2 regions of the Paraburkholderia sp. ZP32-5 genome follow, and region 2 is predicted to be linked to the other one. Evidence: predicted binding sites of a transcription regulator. Region 2 holds the regulator's gene; the other holds the start of a gene.
The links. Region 2 encodes LexA, which represses DNA repair genes until DNA is damaged. Its sites were predicted from a motif close to ACTGTATNNNNATACAGT; they were not measured.
Positions count from the first base shown of each region.

Region 1 (11,697 bases), 1.6 Mb from region 2:
TGTGCTTCGAGCGGCGATAAATCATCCGGGCGGCGCGCGCGGATATGCGCCTGCAGCGCATGCAGCGGCGCGAGCCCGCGCGACAGCCCGAACCACACCAGCAGGATCGCGAGCGGCAGGATCACGAACTGCGGCAGGATCACGCCCTTGATGATGTCGTTGGCGAGCTGGCTGCGTTTGTCGAGCGTTTCGGCGACCTGCACGAGCACCGGCTGCGCGCCCGGCGTCTGCGGAAACTCGACGGTCGTGTAGGCGACGCGGATGTCGTTGCCGCGCAGCACGTCATCGCGAAATTCGACGATGCCAGCTTGCGGACGGTCTTCCTCGTGCGGCAGCGGCATGTCGCGCTCGCCGGCGACGAGTTCGCCGCGCGTGCCGAGCACCTGAAAGAACACGCTGTCGACGTTGTCGGCGCGCAGGAAGTCGCGCGTGGATTCGGGCAGCGACAGCTCCGCGACGCCATTGACCGGATGGATCTGGCGCGCGAGCACGTAGGCATCGGTTTCGAGCGCGCGATCGAACGGGCTGTTCGCGATCGATTTCGCGACCAGATAGGTGACCGCGAGACTCATCGGCCACAGCAGCAGCAGCGGCGCGAGCATCCAGTCGAGAATTTCGCCGAACAGCGAGCGCGGACGCGCCTCGGCGGCGGCTTCGGTCTCGTCGGGCGGAGCGAACGGATTGGCGTAGCGCGCGTCGCGCGCCTCGTCGAGGTCCGCCGCGTGCGCCGTGGCGCGATCAGCGCGTGCGGACATCGCGGCCCTCTACTTATAGTGATGGCTCGCCGGCATCGTGCCGGAGGACGGCGCGGCGGACGGTTGGGCCGGTTGGGTTGGCGGGGGTGGCTGCGGCGGCTCGGCGCCGGGCGAGGGCGCGCCGGTGTTCGCCGCGGAACTCGCATTCGCCGGCGGCGCCGCTTTTTCGAGGCAGTAGCCAAGGCCGCGCACGGTAATGATGCGCACCCCGCTCGGCTCGATCTTCTTGCGCAGCCGGTGCACGTAGACTTCGATTGCGTTGTTGCTGACTTCCTCGCCCCATTCGCACAGGTGATCGACGAGCTGTTCCTTCGACACCAGCCGGCCGATCCGCTGCAGCAGCACTTCGAGCAGGCCGAGTTCGCGCGCCGACAGATCGATCACCTGGTCGTTCACGTAGGCGATCCGGCCGATCTGATCGAACGTCAGCGAGCCGTGCCGCACCACCGTCGGACCGCCGCCCGCGCCGCGCCGGGTCAGCGCGCGCACGCGCGCTTCGAGTTCGTTGAGCGCGAAGGGTTTGGCCATGTAATCGTCGGCGCCGAGGTCGAGCCCCTTGACGCGTTCGTCGACGCTATCGGCGGCGGTCAGGATCAGCACGGGCAGGTTCGAATTGCGCGCGCGCAGGCGGCGCAGCACTTCGAGTCCGGACATGCGCGGCAGGCCCAGATCGAGGATCAATAGGTCGAACGTCTGCATTGACAACGCGGTATCGGCTTCCACGCCGCTTTTCACGTGATCGACCGCATAGGCCGATTGGCGGAGTGATCGAACCAGACCGTCCGCGAGTATGCTGTCGTCTTCGGCAATCAGAATTCGCATGATGCGCCAGCCTGGCTTTGCCGGCACCGTGGGGTTCGCCCCGGGCGCGCAGCGGTCTCCGAAATCATTTATGGGTAGTTGGGCGGCGCGACAGTAAAAATGCGTGTTCGCATAACAATCGTGCTTGCCAAAACTACTGTTTTTTTATACAGTGTCTGCGTTTCGTGTGCTGTTCACTCGAATAGCCTCGGGAACATGCCACAACCGGCTGAAACCCGGGCGCACACCTGCCTCAGACGCCGTTCATCATAGCAAAGGACGATTCATGGAAGAAAGCAAGAAAGGCTCGGCTGGACTGACTGCTGAAAAGAGCAAGGCACTTGCCGCCGCGCTCGCGCAGATCGAAAAGCAGTTCGGCAAAGGGTCGGTCATGCGGCTCGGCGCAGGTGAGGCAGTCGAAGACATTCAGGTTGTGTCGACCGGCTCGCTCGGCCTCGACATCGCACTGGGCGTCGGCGGTCTACCGCGTGGCCGCGTGGTCGAAATCTACGGTCCGGAATCGTCCGGTAAAACCACGCTGACGCTGCAGGTCATCGCCGAAATGCAGAAGCTCGGCGGCACCGCGGCGTTTATCGACGCGGAACACGCGCTCGACATCCAATACGCGGGCAAGCTCGGCGTGAACGTCTCCGATCTGCTGGTCTCGCAGCCGGACACCGGCGAACAGGCGCTCGAAATCGCCGACGCGCTGGTGCGTTCGGGCTCGATCGACATGATCGTGATCGACTCGGTCGCGGCGCTGGTGCCGAAGGCCGAAATCGAAGGCGAAATGGGCGACTCGCTGCCGGGTCTGCAGGCACGTCTGATGTCGCAGGCGCTGCGTAAGCTCACTGGCACGATCAAGCGCACGAACTGCCTCGTGATCTTCATCAACCAGATCCGTATGAAGATCGGCGTGATGTTCGGCAATCCGGAAACCACCACGGGCGGTAATGCGCTGAAGTTCTACGCGTCGGTGCGTCTGGATATTCGCCGCATCGGTTCGATCAAGAAGAACGACGAAGTGATCGGCAACGAAACGCGCGTGAAGGTCGTCAAGAACAAGGTGTCGCCGCCGTTCCGCGAAGCGATTTTCGACATCCTGTACGGCGAGGGTATTTCGCGTCAGGGCGAAATCATCGATCTCGGCGTGCAGGCGAAGATCGTCGACAAGGCTGGCGCCTGGTACAGCTACAGCGGCGAGCGGATCGGTCAGGGCAAGGACAACGCGCGTGAATTCCTGCGCGAAAATCCGGACATCGCTCGTGAAATCGAAAACCGCATCCGCGAATCGCTGGGCGTCACCGCGATGGCAGATGCCGTGGCCGGCGCAGACGCTGAAGAAATCGCGGGCGAAGAAGAGTAAGCATCACGTGATACGCAAAGGCCGGCCGCTGTCTGGTTCCAACTCCGGACGCTATCCGGACGGCCCGCGCGACACAGCGGGTGGAGCGTCCGATCGCGATGCCTCATCCGCTGGCGATCCATTCGATCCGTTCGAATCATTCGACGCACACGATCGCGCCGCGGGCCGAGGCTCGCGGCGTACACGATCCGAATCCTCCGCATCACCTTCCTCATCATCATCTGGCGCGGGGTTTCCCGACACCAGTTCCGAAGCTGCTGCCGAAGTCACCTACACCCGTTCGCGCCGCCAACCCGGCGAAGCTAAGCCGGGGCAGTCCGACGAAGACGACAGCAGAAAATCCCAGCGTCCAGCGCGCTCGCTAAAAGGGCGCGCGCTCGGTTATCTGTCGCGACGCGAATACAGCCGCGCCGAACTCGCGCGCAAGCTCCAACCTTATGTCGAGGAAACCGATTCGCTCGACACGGTGCTCGACTCACTGGAAGCCGAGAACTGGCTCTCCGATTCACGCTTCGCGGAAAGTCTGATTCACCGGCGCGCTTCACGGCTCGGTACGAGCCGCATCCTCGGTGAACTGAAACAGCACGCGCTGAACCCGGCGCTGGTCGAAGAGGCCACCGCGCAATTACGCGACACCGAACTCACGCGCGCGCTGGCTGTGTGGCGCAAGAAGTTCGGCGAGCTTCCGCAAACGCCGGCCGAGCGTGCGAAGCAGGCGCGCTTTCTCGCGTCGCGCGGTTTTTCCGGCGCGACGATCGGCAAGATCCTCAAAGGTATCGACGAGATGGACAGCGGCGATTAGCGCGGCGGTACCGGCGCGGCTGCGCGGGCGGCAACCCCGCGCCCCGAGCCAGCGGCCGGCCTTGCGCATTGCGGGGTATCCCGAATACCCGTTATGCTAAAATCCATAAGTTTTCCAATCCGGCCTTTCCTTCCCGCATGTCGCTTTCCCCGCCAGTATCCCGTCAGTTGCGCCATCGTCGCGCAATCAGAGCGGAAGCTTACGAGCGAGCCGACGGCCTGTGGGATGTGGAAGCGTGCCTCACCGACGAAAAGCCGCGCGATGTAGCGCTTGCGTCGGGTGTCCGGCCCAATGGTCAGCCGATCCATGAACTCTGGCTTCGCATCACCATCGATCGCAAGCTCAATGTCGTCGACGCCGAGGCGTCGTCCGACTGGGTGCCCTATCCAGGGTTGTGCCAGGCCAGCAATCCCGCCTACCGTGCCCTCATCGGGCTCAATCTGTTCCACAACTTCCGTCGCGATGCCGCCCGTTTGCTGGCCGGTACGGCCGGTTGCACGCATCTCACCGAGTTGTGCGCAATCCTGCCGACCGCCGCGATCCAGGCGTTCGCCGGCGAGGTATGGAACACCAATGACAGCACGCCAGGCGAGAACGCGGGTTCCGCAGACAGATCGTCGAACGGCACGGGCGAACATTCCAACGACAAACCGCCATTCCAGTTGGGACGCTGCCACGCGCTGCGTTTCGACGGCGAGGCGGTGAAACAGTTTTATCCGCGCTGGTATGGCCACGCACCGCATTCGGTGGAGCGCGCGGCTGCGGCGGACGACGCGGCGAGCCGCGAAGAAAGCGGCAACGTGTCGGCCTGAACGGCGGCAACGGAAACGAAGTTCAATCCAACTCTCAGACTGAAGGGAATCACGCATGAAGATTCACGAGTACCAGGGTAAGGAAATCCTGCGGAAATTCGGCGTCGCGGTACCGCGCGGCAAGCCGGTCTTCTCGGTGGATGATGCGGTCAAGGCCGCGGAAGAGCTCGGCGGCCCGGTTTGGGTCGTGAAGGCTCAGATCCACGCGGGTGGCCGTGGCAAGGGCGGCGGCGTGAAGGTTGCCAAGTCGCTGGAACAGGTTCGTGAATACTCGAACCAGATCCTCGGCATGCAACTCGTCACGCACCAGACCGGCCCGGAAGGCCAGAAGGTGAATCGCCTGCTGATCGAAGAAGGCGCTGACATCAAGAAGGAACTGTATGTCGGCCTGGTGATCGACCGCGTGTCGCAGAAGATCGTCGTGATGGCATCGAGCGAAGGCGGCATGGACGTCGAAGAAGTCGCGGAAAAGACGCCCGAGCTGATCCACAAGATCGCTGTCGACCCGTCGACCGGCCTGAAGGATTCCGAAGCCGACGAGCTTGCAACGAAGATCGGCGTGCCCGCCGCTTCGCTGCCGCAAGCTCGCGCGATCCTGCAAGGTCTGTACAAGGCGTTCTGGGAAACCGACGCGTCGCTCGCCGAAATCAACCCGCTGATCCTGACCGGCGACGGCAAGGTCATCGCACTCGACGCGAAGTTCAACTTCGACTCGAACGCGCTGTTCCGTCACCCGGAAATCGTCGCTTACCGCGATCTGGACGAAGAAGATCCGGCTGAAATCGAAGCGTCGAAGTTCGATCTCGCGTACATCTCTCTCGACGGCAACATCGGCTGCCTCGTGAACGGCGCTGGCCTCGCAATGGCAACGATGGACACCATCAAGCTGTTCGGCGGCGAACCGGCGAACTTCCTCGACGTCGGCGGAGGAGCTACGACCGAGAAGGTCACCGAAGCGTTCAAGATCATGCTGAAGAACCCGAACCTGACCGCGATCCTGGTCAACATCTTCGGCGGCATCATGCGCTGCGACGTGATCGCGGAAGGCGTGATCGCGGCGTCGAAGGCCGTGTCGCTGAAGGTGCCGCTCGTGGTCCGCATGAAGGGCACGAACGAAGACCTGGGCAAGAAGATGCTCGCCGAATCCGGTCTGCCGATCATCTCGGCGGACAGCATGGAAGAAGCGGCTCAGAAGGTCGTCGCGGCTGCTTCGGGCAAGGCGTAAGCCAAAGCTCCAGCGGATTTACAGGCGCATTTACCAGCGCATTTGCCAAGTTGACGAGTGGCGGCGCGCAAGCGACACAGGCGTGAAACATCGCGCCGAATGGCGCTACCGCGCGACGCCAAACGAACAGAGGTCAATACATGTCGATTCTGATTAACAAAGACACCAAGGTCATCACGCAGGGCATCACCGGCAAGACCGGTCAGTTCCACACGCGTGCTTGCCGTGAATACGCAAACGGCCGCGAAGCGTACGTCGCGGGCGTGAACCCGAAGAAGGCCGGCGAAGATTTCGAAGGCATTCCCATCTACGCGAGCGTCGCTGAAGCCAAGGCTGAGACGGGCGCGACCGTGTCGGTGATTTACGTTCCGCCGGCAGGTGCTGCAGCTGCGATCTGGGAAGCAGTCGAAGCCGATCTGGATCTCGCGATCTGTATCACGGAAGGCATTCCCGTCCGCGACATGATCGAGCTCAAGGCTCGCATGCGCGCGGAAAACCGCAAGACACTGCTGCTCGGACCGAACTGCCCGGGCACGATCACGCCGGACGAACTGAAGATCGGCATCATGCCGGGTCACATCCACCGCAAGGGCCGCATCGGCGTCGTGTCGCGTTCGGGCACGCTGACGTATGAAGCAGTCGGCCAGCTGACCGCGATCGGCCTCGGCCAGTCGTCGGCAGTCGGTATCGGTGGCGATCCGATCAACGGTCTGAAGCACATCGACGTGATGAAGATGTTCAACGACGATCCGGAAACGGACGCCGTCATCATGATCGGCGAGATCGGCGGTCCGGACGAAGCGAACGCCGCGCACTGGATCAAGGACAACATGAAGAAGCCGGTGGTTGGCTTCATCGCTGGCGTCACGGCGCCTCCGGGCAAGCGCATGGGCCATGCCGGCGCGCTGATCTCGGGCGGTGCTGACACCGCTGAAGCGAAGCTGGAAATCATGGACGCATGCGGTATCAAGGTCACGAAGAACCCGTCGGAAATGGCGCGTCTTCTGAAGGCGATGCTGTAAATCGAAGAAATTCGCGTGCCGTAGCGGCGCGGTTTTGATACGCTTACGAAGTCCTTTCGTGAGCGGGCGGTCCCGAAAAGCGGGGGAGTGCAGACTCCCCCGCTTTTTTTCGTCCGCGTTCGTGTCCACGCGTCAGCTTTCTTCCGGTTTTCTCATGCTTGAATTTTTCACGACGCTCAACTGGGGCGCGGTCTTCCAGATCATCGTGATCGACATCCTGCTCGGTGGCGACAACGCGGTCGTGATCGCGCTGGCGTGCCGCAATCTGCCGCCCGCGCAGCGCGTGCGCGGCGTGCTATGGGGGACAGCCGGCGCGATCCTGCTGCGCGTCGTGCTGATCGCGTTCGCGGTCGCGCTGCTCGACGTGCCGCTTCTGAAGTTCACCGGCGGCTTGCTGTTGCTGTGGATCGGCGTGCGTCTGCTCGCGCCCGCGCACGACGTGCATGAGAACGTGAAGCCCGCCGACAAGCTGATCTCGGCGATCAAGACGATCATCGTCGCGGACGCGGTGATGAGCCTCGACAACGTGATCGCAATTGCCGGCGCGGCCGAGGGCGCGGAGCAGGAGCATCGGTTGGCGCTCGTGATCTTCGGACTCGTGGTGAGCATTCCGCTGATCGTGTGGGGCAGCCAGCTGATTCTGAAGCTGCTCGACCGCTTCCCGGTCATCGTGCTGCTCGGCGCGGCGCTGCTTGGCTGGATCGCGGGCGGTCTGATGGTCAACGACCCCGCCGGCGACCGTTGGCCGATCCTCGATACGCCCGCCGCCGAATATGGGATGAGCATCGCGGGTGCACTGTTCGTCGTGGTCGTCGGTTATCTGCTGAAGCGGCGCAATGCGAGACGCGCCGCGCTTTGAGTCTCCAGTTTTGAGTCTCGAGTTGGTTGCAACGCGAGCACGGGCCGATGCATGCGGCCTAAGCGCCGCCCTCACCGCGCCGATGCAACATTGGCCATCTGGCTGACTGTAAGACGCGAGCCGGGCTCGCTACGATGGAAACGCCTGTTCCCGATCCGTGGGGCAGGCGTTTTTCGTATCAGGAGTCTGCCGATGACCGTCACCTTGCCCTATTCCCCTTATTCTCAAGCGACGTCTTCGTCGCGCTGCGCGCGCTGGCGTGCGAACTGGCGCGCGCGGTTTGCGCGTGCGTGCCGCCGTTGCGGCGTCGGCTTCACGCTGATCGAGCTGATGATCGTGCTCGCAATCGTTGGGGTGATTGCCGCCTATGCGATCCCTGCGTATCAGGACTATCTGGCGCGCAGCCGGGTGGGCGAGGGCTTATCGCTGGCTTCTTCCGCGCGGCTGTCGGTGGCCGAGAACGCCGCGAGCGGCAATGCATTCGGCGGCGGTTATGCTTCGCCGCCTGCGACGCGCAACGTCGAGTCCATTCATATCGACGATGACACCGGGCAGATCACCGTCACCTATACGACGCGCGTCGCACAGGCCGGCGAGAACACGCTGACGCTGGTGCCGTCGGTGCCGGACAACGCGGAGGCGCCGACCACGCGGGTCGCGTTGAACAAGGACTCGGTGCAGACCGGCGCGCTTACATGGGAATGTTTTGCGGGCGGCAAGGCAGCGTCGTCGTTACCGGCGCCGGGGGCCGGGCCGTCGCCGACCGAAGCGCCGACGCTAGCGGGCAATCTGGCGCCACCGGAGTGTCGATCCTAAGCAGAGCGGCCAGCCGGCGAAAGAGTATCGAAAGAGCTTTCGAATGTGCTGGCGAACGCGAATGAATGGGCAAACGAATGAGCGCATGAATGGACGACTCAAGGGGCGCATCGATCGTCGACTAAGTAGCTGACTGAGTGGCCAACGAACCAGCCGGCAACACAACGTAAAAGGCTGATTTTCTGTCTATTTCGGCCGGGCCGACGCACAGCGTAAGGAATTTTTTGTATAGTGCGCCGGTTGCTGACGCCCACCGTTGATTCGATGCCCACCCCTTTCGCGCGCTACCTGTCTCTCGTTCTGTTGGCCCTCGCGTTGATACTGCCGTATGCGGTCGCCAACCACACGTATCCGATTCCGACCTTCTACGCCGAATTCACCGCGCTCGCGCTGTATCTGCTGACCGGCGCGGCCGTCGTACTGCTGGTCGCGACCGCGCGGCCGCGCGTCGCGTTCGCGTCACCGATGGTCGCGCTGGTGCCGTTGCTATTCGGCTTGCTGCTGATCGTGCAGGCATTCGTGCTGCCGGTTGCCGTGCCGTCGATGAACTGGCTCGGCGCCGGCTTCCTGCTCGCGGCGTTGATGGCGGTGCACGTGGGCTACGGCTTCGCGCGTGTGAAGCTCGACGAAACCGCGCTGCGCTGGGCGGCAGGGGCGTTGATCGTCGGCGGACTGTTCGCGGTGTTCAGCCAGGTGATCCAGCTGTTTCACCTCGAGACGCGGGTCGCGCCGTTCGTCGTCGCGTACAACGTGACCATCGAGCGCCGGCCGTTCGGCAATATGGCGCAGGCGAATCACCTTGCCACCTATATCGCGTTCGCGATGGCGGGTGCGTTGTATCTGGTGCAGACGCGCCGTATTGCGCTGCCGATCTGGCTGCTGGTGTCGACGATTTTCTCGGCCGGTCTCGCGCTGACCGTGTCGCGCGGGCCGTGGTTGCAGATGGGCGTGATCGTTGTCGCCGGTTTCTGGATGGCGTTCGCGCAGATGCGTAGTGAGCCGCTACTGCGCCGCGGCAATCGCGAATGGCTGATTCCGATCGCGCTCGCGGTGCTGTTCTTCGTGGTCAATGCGCTGATCCGCTGGGCCAATGTGCGCTACCACCTCGAGTTGGGGCAGTCGGCGGCCGAGCGTTTTCAGGATGCCGGCCAGATCGCGCCGCGCCTCGCGTTGTGGAAATATGGCTGGACGATGTTCACGGCGCATCCGCTGATCGGCGTGGGTTGGGGCGAATTCCCGAGCTATCAGTTCGAGCTCGTGAAGCAGCTTGGCGGTGTCGAGATTGCGAACAACTCGCATGACATCTTTATCGATCTGCTTGCGAAGACCGGTCTGATCGGCCTTGGCATCGTGCTGCTCGGCCTCGTCGCGTGGCTCGTGCGGGTCGTGCGCGCGCCGCAGAGCGCCACGCGCGTGTTCGGGGTCGCGCTGATCGGCGTGCTGACGATGCATGCGCTGGTCGAGTATCCGCAGCAGTACATGTTCTTCCTGCTGCCGGCGATGTTCGTGTTCGGCCTGCTCGATACGCGGCCGCTGCGCGCCGTGCCTGCGGGCGTGTCGTTCGGCGGGTTCGCGGTGGTGGTGTTCGGCGGGCTCGCCGCGCTGTATCCGGTGTACCGCGACTATGCGCGCGCAGAGGTGCTGTACTACGGCGCGAAGCCGGCCGAGCAATACGGCGCGGATCCGTCCTTCCTGTTCGGTGCGTGGGGCGAGTACGGCATGGCGACGCTGCAGCCGATGAATCCGATGAACCTGCAACGCAAGCTCGCGATGCACCGCGAGGCGATCGCGCTCTTGCCGGGTGAGACGGTGCTGCGCCGATATGCGGTGCTGCAGGCGCTGAGCGGCGACACCGCGGCGGCGCTCGATACGGTCGAGCGTTTGCGGATTTTTGCTCAGGAGCTAAAGGACTGGCCTGCGCAGCTGGGCTATCTGTACCAGCTGGTCGATGAGCAGAAATCGCTCGGCGGGTTCAAGGAGCAACTGGTCAAGCGCTATGGCACGCCGCCGGCCGACGCGAATCAGCAGGACGATGACGATAGTGACGACGATTGAGCGCGCCGTGCAGCCTGCTTGCCCGGGCGGTTAGAGCGTAGCGATCGTCCGGCGCAGGGTCGATGCACGTTCGAACAGCAATGCGATGCGTTGCATTCGCTGCCCAAGCGGTTCCGCATCAAAGCCTGGAATACTTCGTCGCCTTTCCCCTGGCCTTGTCCACCGGATAGCGCGTTTCGTTGAGCTTGAGCTTTTCCGCTGCCGCGTCGACGAGATCGAATCCCGCGGTATGGGCAACCAATAGCAGGTACATCAGCACATCCGCGCATTCGTGCTTCAGGTTCTTCATTTGCGCTGGATCGCGCAACAGCGCTTCGATGTCCGCGTCGCTCTTCCACTGCACCGTTTCCAGCAGCTCCCCCGCCTCGATGCTGGTGGAGACGATCAGATTGCGAAGCGTGTGAAATTGCTCCCAGTCGCGGGCGTCGCGAAACGCGAGTAGCTGTTTGAGCAGTGCGTCGATCGTCATCTGCATGTCCTGATAATGCTGAGTCTGGAAATCGAGGCCGGGAAGTCGACGCCGATAATCGACGCCGATAAAGCCGCGCTTAACCCTGCGCGACCCAATCTCCCGATTTCCCACCGTGCTTTTCCAGCACGCGAACATCGGTGATAGTCATCCCACGATCGACCGCCTTACACATGTCGTACACCGTCAGCAACCCGACCTGCACCGCGGTCAGCGCCTCCATCTCCACGCCGGTTCTGCCAAGCGTCTCTACCTGGACCGTGCAATGCACGCCGGGTAGCGTGTCGTCGAGTTCGAAGTCGGCCTTCACGCGCGTCAGCGCGAGCGGATGGCACAGCGGAATCAGATCGGCGGTGCGCTTGGACGCCTGGATCGCCGCGATGCGCGCGATGCCGATCACGTCGCCTTTTTTGGCGTTGCCGTCGCGGATCAGCGCGAACGTTTCGGGCAGCATGCGAATCGAGCCGCGCGCAATCGCGATGCGCTTCGTCTCCTGCTTGCCGCCGACGTCCACCATATGCGCCTGGCCGGCGGCATCGAAATGGGTGAGTTCAGGCATATTGGCTCCTTCAGAGGGCGCCTATCATAGCAGTGCGATAGGCGCGCCGCGGCCACTGGATTGCCGCCGCGACTGATTACAATTGCGCTGTGTTTTGCTGCGTGTTCGTTGCGCGCTGCCTTATGCCCGCTATCTTAGTCCGGGCGGTGGGCATTG
Region 1 covers NZ_JAJEJP010000001.1:3,471,852-3,483,548, reverse strand. Annotated here, with positions in the region: gene L0U82_RS15035 (sensor histidine kinase) at 1-755, opposite strand, end outside; gene L0U82_RS15030 (response regulator transcription factor) at 765-1,577, opposite strand; gene recA (recombinase RecA) at 1,843-2,922, shown strand; gene recX (recombination regulator RecX) at 2,930-3,724, shown strand; gene L0U82_RS15015 (DUF2889 domain-containing protein) at 3,862-4,536, shown strand; gene sucC (ADP-forming succinate--CoA ligase subunit beta) at 4,592-5,761, shown strand; gene sucD (succinate--CoA ligase subunit alpha) at 5,902-6,783, shown strand; gene L0U82_RS15000 (TerC family protein) at 6,938-7,642, shown strand; gene L0U82_RS14995 (pilin) at 7,835-8,458, shown strand; gene L0U82_RS14990 (PglL family O-oligosaccharyltransferase) at 8,723-10,513, shown strand; gene L0U82_RS14985 (nucleotide pyrophosphohydrolase) at 10,632-10,982, opposite strand; gene moaC (cyclic pyranopterin monophosphate synthase MoaC) at 11,062-11,541, opposite strand.
Region 1: a site for LexA is predicted at 1,713-1,730, ahead of recA (recombinase RecA). Genes of this name have one in related genera too.

Region 2 (11,697 bases):
GCGAACGCCGGGCCGCTAAAGCCCGCGGTGATCGCGACCGGCAGCGCGGCACCATCGACGACGAAACCATCGGCATCGACGTTACCGTGCAGACGGTTCGCCGCGCCGAGAAACTCGTAGACGAACGGCGTCTGCGGATGGTCGTACACGTCCTGCGGACTGCCCACCTGCTCCACATGTCCGCGATTCAACACGACGATGCGGTCGGCCACTTCCAACGCTTCTTCCTGATCGTGCGTAACGAAGATCGTCGAGATATGCAGGTCGTCATGCAACCGCCGCAGCCAGCTGCGCAATTCCTTGCGCACCTTCGCATCGAGCGCGCCGAACGGTTCGTCGAGCAGCAGCACCTTCGGCTCGACGGCAAGCGCGCGAGCCAGCGCAATACGCTGCCGCTGCCCGCCCGACAGCTCCGACGGATAACGCTGCGCGAGCCAGTCGAGCTGCACGAGCTTCAGCAGTTCATGCACCTTTTCGCGGATCACCTTCTCGGACGGCCGCTCCTTGCGCGGCTTCACGCGCAGCCCGAACGCGACGTTCTCGAACACCGTCATATGGCGAAACAGCGCGTAGTGCTGGAACACGAAACCGACTTCGCGTTCGCGCGCGCCGACCGACGCGACATCCTGACCTTGCAACTCGACCTGGCCGCCGTCCGCGTATTCGAGGCCGGCGATCACGCGCAGCAACGTCGTCTTGCCGCAGCCCGACGGCCCGAGCAGCGCGACCAGCTCGCCCGGCGGAAAGTCGAGCGATACGTCATCGAGCGCGACGAAATCGCCGAAGCGCTTATGCAGGTTACGAACGGTGATACCCATTTACAGCTCTCCTTGCTTGAGCGGGTGTCGCTGCGACGCGGGCGTAGCGTTGACGAAATACGAGTGTGATGCGGATGACGTCGTGGCGGACTGCGCGACCGACTGCGCGGCGCCGGACGACGCAGTCCCTGCCGGCAGCGCCGGACCCGCAAACGCGGGCACATCATGCGCGGACGACAGTTCCGCCGACATATGGCGCTCGGCCAGCAACTTCAGACCGAGCGTCACGAGCGCGAGCAGCGCGAGCAGCGACGCCACCGCGAACGCGGCCGAGAAGTTGTATTCGTTATAGAGAATTTCGACGTGCAACGGCATCGTGTCGGTCTGTCCGCGGATATGGCCCGACACCACCGACACCGCGCCGAACTCGCCCATCGCGCGCGCATTGCACAGAATCACGCCGTACAGCAGGCCCCATTTGACGTTGGGCAACGTGACACGGCGGAAGATCTGCCAGCCCGATGCGCCGAGCACGTGCGCGGCTTCTTCTTCATCGTTGCCCTGCGCCTGCATCAGCGGAATCAGTTCGCGCGCGACGAACGGGAACGTGACGAAGATCGTCGCGAGCACGATGCCGGGCACCGCGAAGATGATCTGCACGTTGTGATCTTCGAGCCATGGACCGAACCAGCCCTGCGCGCCGAACATCAGCACGTAGATCAGGCCGGAGATCACCGGCGACACCGAGAACGGCAGATCGATCAGCGTGGTCAGCAGCGCCTTGCCGCGAAATTCGAACTTCGCGATGCACCACGATGCGACCAGACCGAACACCAGATTCAGCGGCACCGCGATCGCGGCGGTGATCAGCGTCAGTTTGATTGCGGACAGCGCGTCCGGATCGGCGAGCGCTTCGAAGTAGAAACGCAGCCCCTTGTTCAGCGCCTGATAGAACACCGCGGCGAGCGGCACGACCAGAAACAGCGCGAGAAACAGCAGCGCGACGCCGGTCAGCAGCCAGCGCACGGCGGCCCGCTCGGTGACCGGATCGGGGCGGCGCGCGGCGTTCGGTTGAGTCGTGGCGCGGCTCATTGCGCACCTCCACCGACGGCCGCGACAGGCGTGACGGCAGCCGGCGCCGGCCCCGCTCCACCACGGCTCGTGCGCCGCTGCAGATACCACTGCAGTGTATTGATCAGCAGCAGCATCACGAACGACACGACCAGCATCACCACCGCAAGCGCGGTCGCGCCCGCGTAGTCGTACTGTTCGAGCTTCGTGATGATCAGCAGCGACGTGATTTCCGATTTCATCGGCACGTTGCCGGCGATAAAGATCACCGAGCCGTATTCGCCGAGCGCGCGCGCGAACGCGAGCGCGAAACCGGTCAGCAGCGCCGGAAACACGGCCGGCAACACGACGCGGCGAAACGTCAGCCAACGCGACGCGCCGAGGCACGCGGCGGCCTCTTCCTGCTCGCGCTCGAACTCTTCGAGCACCGGCTGCACCGTGCGCACGACGAACGGCAAACCGATGAAGGTCAGCGCGACCAGCACACCGGCCGGCGTGAACGCAATCTTGATGCCGAGCGGTTCGAGAAACTGGCCGATCCAGCCATTGCCCGCATAGACGGCCGCCAGCGAGATACCGGCCACCGAGGTCGGCAGCGCGAACGGCAGATCGACCACCGCATCGACGATGCGCTTGAACGGAAACGTGTAGCGCACCAGTACCCACGCGACCAGAAAGCCGAACACCGCGTTGATCAGCGCGCCGCCGAGCGCGGAGAAGAACGTCAGCCGATACGACGCGAGGACGCGCGGCGAACTGACCGCGCGCACGAACTGCGGCCAGTCGAGCGTCGCGGTCTTCAGAAAGGTGGCCGCCAACGGAATCAGCACCACGAGGCTCAGATAAGCCACCGTGATGCCGAGTGTCAGGCCAAAGCCGGGCAACGCGCTCGGCTTGCGGAAGGTCAACGTCGTCATGCTCGATACTCTGTGATCAGGTTGATGCCTGCTTGCGCGGCTAGCCGGGGGATCCGGCCAGTCGACAGCGCGCTCCCGCGAGCGCGCCGGAAAAAACTGGCGGGAAGCCACGCTTCCCGCGTCCCGCCGCCGATGTCCGAATTTGCGGTGTCCGGACCCCGGCGCCCTGCCCGTCACTGCGGCTGGTAGATCGAATCGAACACGCCGCCGTCCGCGAAATGGGTCTTCTGCGCATTGGCCCAGCCGCCGAACGAATCGTCGATCGTGTACAGCTTCAGCTTCGGAAACTTCGCGGTCAGCTCGGCCGGCACCTTGGTCGAGCGCGGACGATAGAAGTTGCGCGCGCCGATCTCCTGGCCCTCCTCGCTATAGAGGAAGTTCAGATACGCTTCGGCGAGCTTGCGCGTGCCGTGCTTATCGACGACCTTGTCGACCACCGCGACCGGCGGCTCCGCGAGGATGCTCACCGACGGCACGACGATCTCGAACTTGTCGGCGCCGAACTCCTTCTGCGACAGGAACGCTTCGTTTTCCCACGCGATCAGCACGTCGCCGATACCGCGCTGCACGAAGCTGGTGGTCGCGCCGCGCGCGCCCGAATCGAGCACGCCCGCATTCTTGTAGAGCTTGCCGACGAACTCTTTCGCCTTCTGCGCATTGCCGCCCGGCTGATGTTCGGCGTAGGCCCACGCGGCCAGATAGTTCCAGCGCGCGCCGCCCGAGGTCTTCGGATTCGGCGTGACGATCGACACGCCCGGCTTCACCAGATCGTCCCAGTCCTTGATGTGCTTCGGATTGCCTTTGCGCACGAGGAACACGATCGTCGACGTGTACGGCGACGCGTTATCGGGCAGGCGCTTCTGCCAGTTCTTGTCGACGAGACCCTTGTTCGCGAGCGCGTCGATGTCGTAGGCGAGCGCGAGCGTCACGACATCGGCCTGCAGCCCATCGAGCACCGAACGCGCCTGCGCGCCCGAGCCGCCGTGCGACTGCTTGAAGGTGACCGTCTCGCCGGTCTTCGCCTTCCATTCCTTGCCGAACGCCTGATTGATGTCCTGATACAGCTCGCGGGTCGGATCGTAGGAAACGTTCAGCAGCGTCGTGTTGGCGTGCGCCGTGCCGCTTGCGCCGACGAGGCCGAGCGCGCCTGCCGCGCCGACGGCGAGTGCCGCGATGAGTTTCCTGCCCCGTGCCGCAAGCCCCGTATGCCGATGGTTCATGTCAACTTTTCTCCGCGTGATGATCCGCTGATGAGCGTCTGATGTTGTTTTGCGTCGCGGTCACGTGCACATGAGCGCCAAGCCGGAGGCCAGTCTATCGATCCGCCTTCATAGTTAAAAATAATGTTTCTTCATTTTTTTATACGCAAAAGTGGTAACGGCAGAGATATCTGCTGCTGAGGCGCCAGAAAGGCTGTGATGACGCCCATCAGCGACGCTGCGGCGCGGTCGTCACGACGAACTTAAAGTAAAGCTTGAATTGCGCCGAATACTGTATAAAAATACAGTCACCTGTTCATACATACAGTGGCCATGACAAAACTCACCGCACGACAGCAGCAGGTTTTCGAACTGATCCGCCGCGCGATCGAGCGCACCGGGTTTCCGCCCACGCGCGCCGAAATCGCCGCCGAACTCGGCTTCAGCTCGGCCAATTCCGCGGAGGAACATCTGCGCGCGCTGGCTCGCAAGGGCGTGATCGAACTCGCGGCCGGCGCATCGCGCGGCATTCGGCTGCTGACCGGCCAGGACGAGGCGCCGCATCAGTTCACGCTGCCGCATGCAAGCCTGATGCAGTTGTCGCTGCCGCTAATCGGGCGGGTCGCGGCGGGTAGTCCGATCCTCGCGCAGGAACATATCTCGCAGCACTACGCGTGCGACCCGGCGCTGTTCTCGAGCAAGCCCGATTACCTGCTGAAAGTGCGCGGCCTGTCGATGCGCGACGCGGGCATTCTCGACGGCGACCTGCTCGCGGTGCAAAAGCGCAGCGAAGCGAAGGACGGCCAGATCATCATTGCGCGGCTTGGCGACGACGTGACGGTCAAGCGCCTGAAGCGCCGGCCGAACGGTATCGAGCTGATCGCCGAGAACCCCGATTACGACAACATCTTCGTGGAAACCGGCAGCGCGGATTTCGCGCTCGAAGGCATCGCGGTTGGGCTGATCCGCCCGGGCGAGTTCTGATTCCCGGTTGCATCCGCCGAACCGCCCGCACCGGTTTGTCCCACCCAAGCCGCATTCACGTCGCATCGCCTGGAGAGATTCATGGAACGCCTTGCCCGCCTGCTGCCTTTTCGCCAGTTCGGCCGTCTGCGCCATCTGCGCAAGCTCACACCCTGCTCACCGATCGAAGCGCCCGCGGCTCACACGCCGTCGTTGTTCGACGAGCCCACGGAAGCCGCGGGCCTGCCGTCGTCGTTGCCGGCATTCGCGCGCGTGTCGCTGAACGCGGGCCTGAACATGGCCGAGCCGGCCCGGCGCGCGCCGGTGCGGGTCTACCACGGACCGTCGCGGTTGATTATGGTGGGTACGGTCGACGCGGTATGTCGTATGATCGATCGTTGCATTGCCGACGAAGCCAACATGCACGGCGCGGTGTTCGAAGCGTGAGCGAAGCCTGAGCGGATCCCGGGTGAAGTTCCAGTGCCTGGATATTCGTGTCGTATGGGATCGTTTCGACCTCGCCGTGGTCCATGCTGGATCACAACCGACCGGGGAGTCCCATCCGATGAAAGTTCAGAAACGCACTTCGAAGCGCATTCCGAAACGCATCCAGGGCAGCGCCACCCGGCCACTGCTGATCACGCTGATCGTGGTCATCGTGATTGCCGCACTGGGCTATGTTTATGCATCGCCCTATCTCGCGGTCAACAATCTCAAACGCGCGGCCGACGCGCGAGACGTGCAAACGGTCAACCAGTACGTGGACTTTCCCGCGTTGCGCGCCAGCCTCAAGCAGCAGGTGGCCGACATGCTGACGCACCGGCTCGAAGCGGATGGCGGTAACAAGCTGGCAACCATTGGCGCGGTCATCGGCGTGACGCTGATCGGTCCGCTCGTCGATGCGTATGCGACACCAGACGGCGTCGCGGCCTTGCTGAACGGCATGCCGCCGCGCGGCACCCCGGGTGAGCAGCCGGCGGCCCCGCAAGCCTCCACTGGCAGCGAAGCCCCAGCGGCGCCGGCCGCGAATTCGGCTCCGCCCGCGCGCCAAAGCACGGCCGGTTATCGCAGCCTCAACGAATTCGTCATCACGTTTCGGCGCGGCGAAGGCAATACGAATTACTCGGCGGTCTTTCAGCGCGAGGGGCTCGTTACGTGGAAGCTCGCCGCAATCAATCTGAACGAGTGACCGGGTGGTTTGGCGGGAAGGATGATGCGTGGCTGAGCAGCGACGCTCAGTCACGCGAGAACACAATGCGGTATGGGATGTAGCGGATGTGGCAAATACGGCAACGCCCGATGCGGCAACACCCGACGCAGTAACGCTCGATCACGCAGCGGCGGCCTGTTGCTGTTCCTGTCCGGACGAACAGGCCACCAGGATGCTGCACGAAATCCGATCGAGCAGCGGCGTATTGCCAGCCCCCATCCACCAACGCGACAAGCCGGTCCGGCAGCGATGGCCGACCACCACGAGATCGACTTGCAGTTCATTGGCGAGATTGGCGATCTCGTCGATCGGATGACCGAATGCGAAGTGCCCTTGCGCGCTCACGCCACGCTCGGTCAGCCAGTTCACGCCTTCCTGCAGAATCTCACGGGCGGTTTTTTCAAAACTGCCGCAGGCGACGTCGGTTAGCAGACCCGCGCTTTGCGCAATACTCGAACGCATGTCGACGACCGACAGCAGATGCGTTTCCGCCTTCAGATCCAACGCCAGATCGGCGCCGCAACGCAGTGCTTTGCGGCCTTCGCGCGAGCCGTCGTAACACAGCAGGATTTTCTGGTAGCTCGCCATCGTTTTTCTCCGTTCGCGCGGAAAGCGCGGTCTGAATCAATCATGGTGCGCCGCAATTCGGCTTGCAAGAGATGGAAAACGCCAGGTGCGGGGTCGGGGCGACTGATCCGATTCGCACAAGCGTTGGGCAAAATCCCGCGGTGCTGCACAAGGATGCGGCAATGCAAAACCTCATGGCCGAACGTTGACTCGGCAACGGGTGATACGCCGATTCGCCTTCGACGACGTGGACTCGCCGTCGTGAACGCGTGAACACGACCACGCGCCGCGTGGCCCGCACAGCCATCAACACCCGCACCGGAATCACACGCATAACCCGTTCCCGGACGTCGACTCGCGTCAATGGCCAATACCTTAGAATGAGTGGCTTGCGCGAGCATTCCGACAATGCACTCCCGCATCCCTATCGCGCGCGTTAGCCGTTTCGCCGGAGCCCCGATCGATCCATGTCCGCTGCCCCTATCGAATTCCACCAGGTCAGGAAAAGCTACGGCGAAAAGACGGTCGTCGACGGTTTGTCATTCCATGTCAATGCCGGCGAATGCTTCGGCCTGCTCGGCCCCAACGGCGCGGGCAAGACAACGACGCTGCGCATGCTGCTCGGCATCGCCGCGCCTGACGCCGGCACGATCCGGCTATGCGGCGAATCGATACCCGGCCGCGCGCGCATCGCACGGGCGCGCGTCGGCGTGGTGCCACAGTTCGACAACCTCGATCCCGATTTCACGGTGCGCGAAAACCTGCTCGTGTTCGGCCGCTACTTCGGCCTGAGCGCCGCGCAATGCCGCGCGGGGGTGCCGGATCTACTCGAATTCGCGCGCCTCGAAAGCAAGGCGGACGCGCGCGTGAGCGAGTTGTCGGGCGGCATGAAACGGCGCCTCACGCTGGCACGGGCGCTGATCAACGATCCGGACGTACTGATCATGGACGAGCCGACCACCGGGCTCGATCCGCAGGCGCGTCATCTGATCTGGGAACGGCTGCGCTCATTGCTCACGCGCGGCAAAACGATTCTGCTGACCACCCACTTCATGGAAGAGGCGGAGCGGCTCTGTCACCGGCTGTGCGTGATCGAGGAAGGGCGCAAGATCGCCGAGGGTGCGCCGAATGAGCTGATCGCGTCCGAAATCGGCTGCGATGTGATCGAGATCTACGGCCCCGATCCGTTGGCGTTGCGCGACGAACTCGCGCCGCTCGTCGAGCGGGCCGAGATCAGCGGCGAGACACTGTTCTGCTACGTGAACGATGCGCAGCCCGTGCATGCGCGACTCAAACAGCGCGCCGATCTACGCTATCTGCATCGGCCCGCGAATCTCGAGGACGTATTTTTGCGGCTGACCGGCCGCGAGATGCAGGACTGACAATGCGCACGGGAGCACACATCGGAATGGCAATCGGAATCGGCGGCGAAGACGCGCTCGCCTATATGTCGATACACCGCGCGGACCGCTGCAAGCGAAAACCGCACGAAACGCCGGCGGAAAATAGCCAGCTAGCCGCACCTCAAACGGCACCTCAACCAACTCCACAAGCACTCCCGCAATAGCCGGCCAAACCGCGAGTCAATCATGGACGCACGCACCTACGAAACCCACGACGGCACGCCATCGGCACAAGAGCCGTTCGCCGCCTTCCCCGCCAACGCGGTGAATTGGATCGCGGTATGGCGGCGCAACTATCTGGTGTGGAAGAAGCTCGCGATCGCATCGATGTTCGGCAATCTCGCCGACCCGATGATCTATCTGTTCGGTCTCGGCTTCGGGCTCGGACTGATGGTCGGTCACGTCGACGGCGTCTCGTACATCTCGTTTCTCGCGGCGGGCACGGTGGCGTCGAGCGTAATGATGTCGGCGAGTTTCGAGTCGATGTATTCGGGCTTTTCGCGCATGCACGTGCAGCGCACGTGGGAAGCGATCATGCATACGCCGTTGACGCTCGGCGACATCGTGCTCGGCGAGGTGGTGTGGGCGGCCAGCAAATCGGTGTTGTCGGGCGCGGCGATCATGCTGGTGGCCGGCGCGCTCGGCTACGCGAATTTTCCGTCGATGCTGCTCGGCTTACCGATCATCGTGCTCGCGGGTCTCGCGTTCGCGAGCCTTGCGATGGTCGTGACGGCGCTCGCACCGTCGTACGACTTTTTCATGTTCTATCAGACGCTCGTGCTCACGCCGATGCTGCTGCTTTCCGGCGTGTTCTTCCCCGCGTCGCAACTGCCCGCCGCCGCGCAAGCGGCGACCGCGGTGCTGCCGCTCGCGCACGCGGTCGATCTGATGCGCCCGGTCATGCTCGGGCGATCGGTCGATCACGCGGTGCTGCACGTGGGCGTGCTGGCTGCTTATGCGGTGGGCGGCTTCATCGTGGCGGCGATGCTGTTTCGGCGCAGGATGATGAAGTAAGCATCGGCGTCAAACGTCGAAAGGCGGCCTCGACACAACCACGCGCAGCGCTCTTCCCGCATGCAGCCGCGCCAGGTCGATCGTCGTGGTCAGTGCCCGCGGTCAATCCTCGTCATCGGTCCAAGGAATCTCGACATCGGAGATGAACGCGACCGTCGCGAACGGGCCGCCCTCGTGGCGCCCGATCTTGCCATCGGCGCGCTGCCATTCGACCCGGAACACGGTGCCCGGATCGTCCGCGATCAGCCGTACGGTACGCAGTTCGTCGGGATCGGCATCCTCGACGGGACCATCGAGCGAGACCAGTAGCGCCTGCGGCCACAGTCCGTCGGCGGGGTCGTAAATCTTGTCGCCATCATGAATCAGCGTAAAGGCCTCCACACCGATGGTCGCCGACGCGTCGACGATCATTTTGGCCAGCGCGCGCAGCAACGCGGTCGCTCGCGCCGAGTTCGCCTGACGGATCGCCAGATCGCCGCGCGTGAGTGCCTGCTCGAGTTTTGGATTGGTTTTCTGTTGCGCCATTGATGATGTCCTGGTCCTATCGCTTGGTGTTGGCGGACGCGCCATCGGTACAACGCGCCGCGTTTGTTTTTGTCGGCGAAAGCCGTTGCCGGTGTGCGTTGCAGCAACGCGGCGGTGCTGTCCCTGGTTCGCCGTTGTCGTGATTGTCATGCGTGCGTTGCCGGGGCCCGCTCCGTCCACCACAGTGTAGGTCGTGATTCGGGTTCCGGGAGGACATTTGGCCCGTTTATCGTGCGGTTCGTCGCTCAATCGCGTATCGAATCGCTTGCGGCTGGATGCCTTTCGAGCTTTGCCTTTCCGGCAACGCACGCTTCGAAACACGATCATTGTGGCAAAAATGGCGCGCTTCTAGAATCGTCCGCAACGACGTCCATCGAGATGACATCGCTGCATGCCTGCCAACATCGGCCTTCGGCGATCGTCAAAACGCTAACCAATCCCCCACATTGGAGACACCCATGAGCCGCACCGAGGCGATCGACCACGCCACCCGGCATTTCGAATCCGGCGCCTTTCTCGCCGACCTGAACCGGCGCGTCGGTTTTCGCACCGAAAGTCAGGAAAGCGATCGCGGCGCGCTGCTGCTTTCTTATCTGACCGACGAAATCACACCGGAAGCGCAGCGCCTCGGCTTTAGCACGCGCATCGTCGACAACCCGGTCGGCGGCTTCGGTCCGTTCCTGCTCGCCAACCGCCATGAAGGCGACCATCTGCCGACCGTACTGATCTACGGTCACGGCGATGTCGTGCGCGGTTACGACAGCCAGTGGCGCGCGCCGCTGACGCCGTGGAGCGTGACGGTCGAAGGCGAGCGCTGGTTCGGCCGCGGCACCGCCGACAACAAGGGGCAGCACACGATCAATCTCGCCGCGCTCGCGAGCGTGCTCGCCGCGCGCGACGGCAAGCTCGGCTTCAACACGAAGCTGCTGATCGAGATGGGCGAGGAAACCGGTTCGCCAGGGCTCGACGCGATCTGCCGCGCGCATCGCGACGAGCTCGCCGCCGACGTGCTGATCGCCTCCGACGGCCCACGCCTCGCCGCGCGGCGCCCGACCGTGTTTCTCGGTTCGCGCGGCGTCGTCAATTTCAGGCTGTCGTTGAACCTGCGCGACGGCGCGCATCATTCGGGCAATTGGGGTGGTCTGCTGCGCAATCCGGCGACAGTGCTCGCGAATGCACTCGCGTGCCTCGTCGACGCGCGCGGCGTGATCGCGGTCGACGGCTTGCGTCCGCCGCCGATTCCCGAAGCGGTGCGCCACGCGCTGGCCGATATCGCAGTCGGCGGCGGCCCAGGCGACCCGGCCGTCGACGATAACTGGGGCGAGCCGGAACTCAGCGCGCCCGAACGCGTATTCGGCTGGAACAGCTTCGAGGTGCTGGCGCTCAAGGCCGGCAATCCGGACAACCCGGTCAATGCGATTCCGCCATCGGCCTTCGCGTATTGCCAGTTGCGCTTCGTCGTCGGCACCGATTGGGAAAATCTCGGCAAATATTTGCGCGCGCATCTCGATGCGCATGGCTTTCAGCTCGTCGAAATCGAAGTCGAACGTGGCGCGCCTGCTACGCGTCTGAATCCGGACGATCCGTGGGTCCAGTGGGCGATCGCATCGCTCGAACAGACCACCGGCAAGAAGACCGCGGTGCTGCCGAATCTCGGCGGCACGCTGCCGAATGAAGTGTTCGCCGATACGCTCGGTCTGCCGACGATCTGGGTGCCGCATTCGTACCCGGCGTGCTCGCAGCACGCACCGAACGAGCACCTGCTCGGCCCGGTCGTGCGCGAGGGCCTGCAGATGATGGCGGGTTTGTTCTGGGATCTTGGCGAGAACTCGCCGTATGCATCGGCGAAGGGAGCGGCGAGTCTGCCGGAGACGGCGAAGGCCGCGAGCTGAAGCGGCCAGCGCCTATAGTCAGGCGACGCGCGGCGGGCCATGTTGAAACGACTCAGGCCCGCTCAAACGCGTCGCGCTGATATCGCGCTCGTAGCGCGATTACATCGTAATCACGGCGCCGGATTCGGCTGCAACTCGTGCAGCGCATCGATCTCCGCGAGCACTTCCGGCGACAGCG
Region 2 covers NZ_JAJEJP010000001.1:1,837,575-1,849,271, reverse strand. Annotated here, with positions in the region: gene L0U82_RS07810 (sulfate/molybdate ABC transporter ATP-binding protein) at 1-818, opposite strand, end outside; gene cysW (sulfate ABC transporter permease subunit CysW) at 819-1,850, opposite strand; gene cysT (sulfate ABC transporter permease subunit CysT) at 1,847-2,746, opposite strand; gene L0U82_RS07795 (sulfate ABC transporter substrate-binding protein) at 2,920-3,966, opposite strand; gene lexA (transcriptional repressor LexA) at 4,279-4,929, shown strand; gene L0U82_RS07785 (hypothetical protein) at 5,011-5,355, shown strand; gene L0U82_RS07780 (DUF2939 domain-containing protein) at 5,474-6,097, shown strand; gene L0U82_RS07775 (universal stress protein) at 6,239-6,706, opposite strand; gene nodI (nodulation factor ABC transporter ATP-binding protein NodI) at 7,153-8,067, shown strand; gene L0U82_RS07765 (ABC transporter permease) at 8,275-9,102, shown strand; gene L0U82_RS07760 (hypothetical protein) at 9,205-9,627, opposite strand; gene L0U82_RS07755 (M20 family metallopeptidase) at 10,086-11,519, shown strand; gene L0U82_RS07750 (NADP(H)-dependent aldo-keto reductase) at 11,630-11,697, opposite strand, start outside.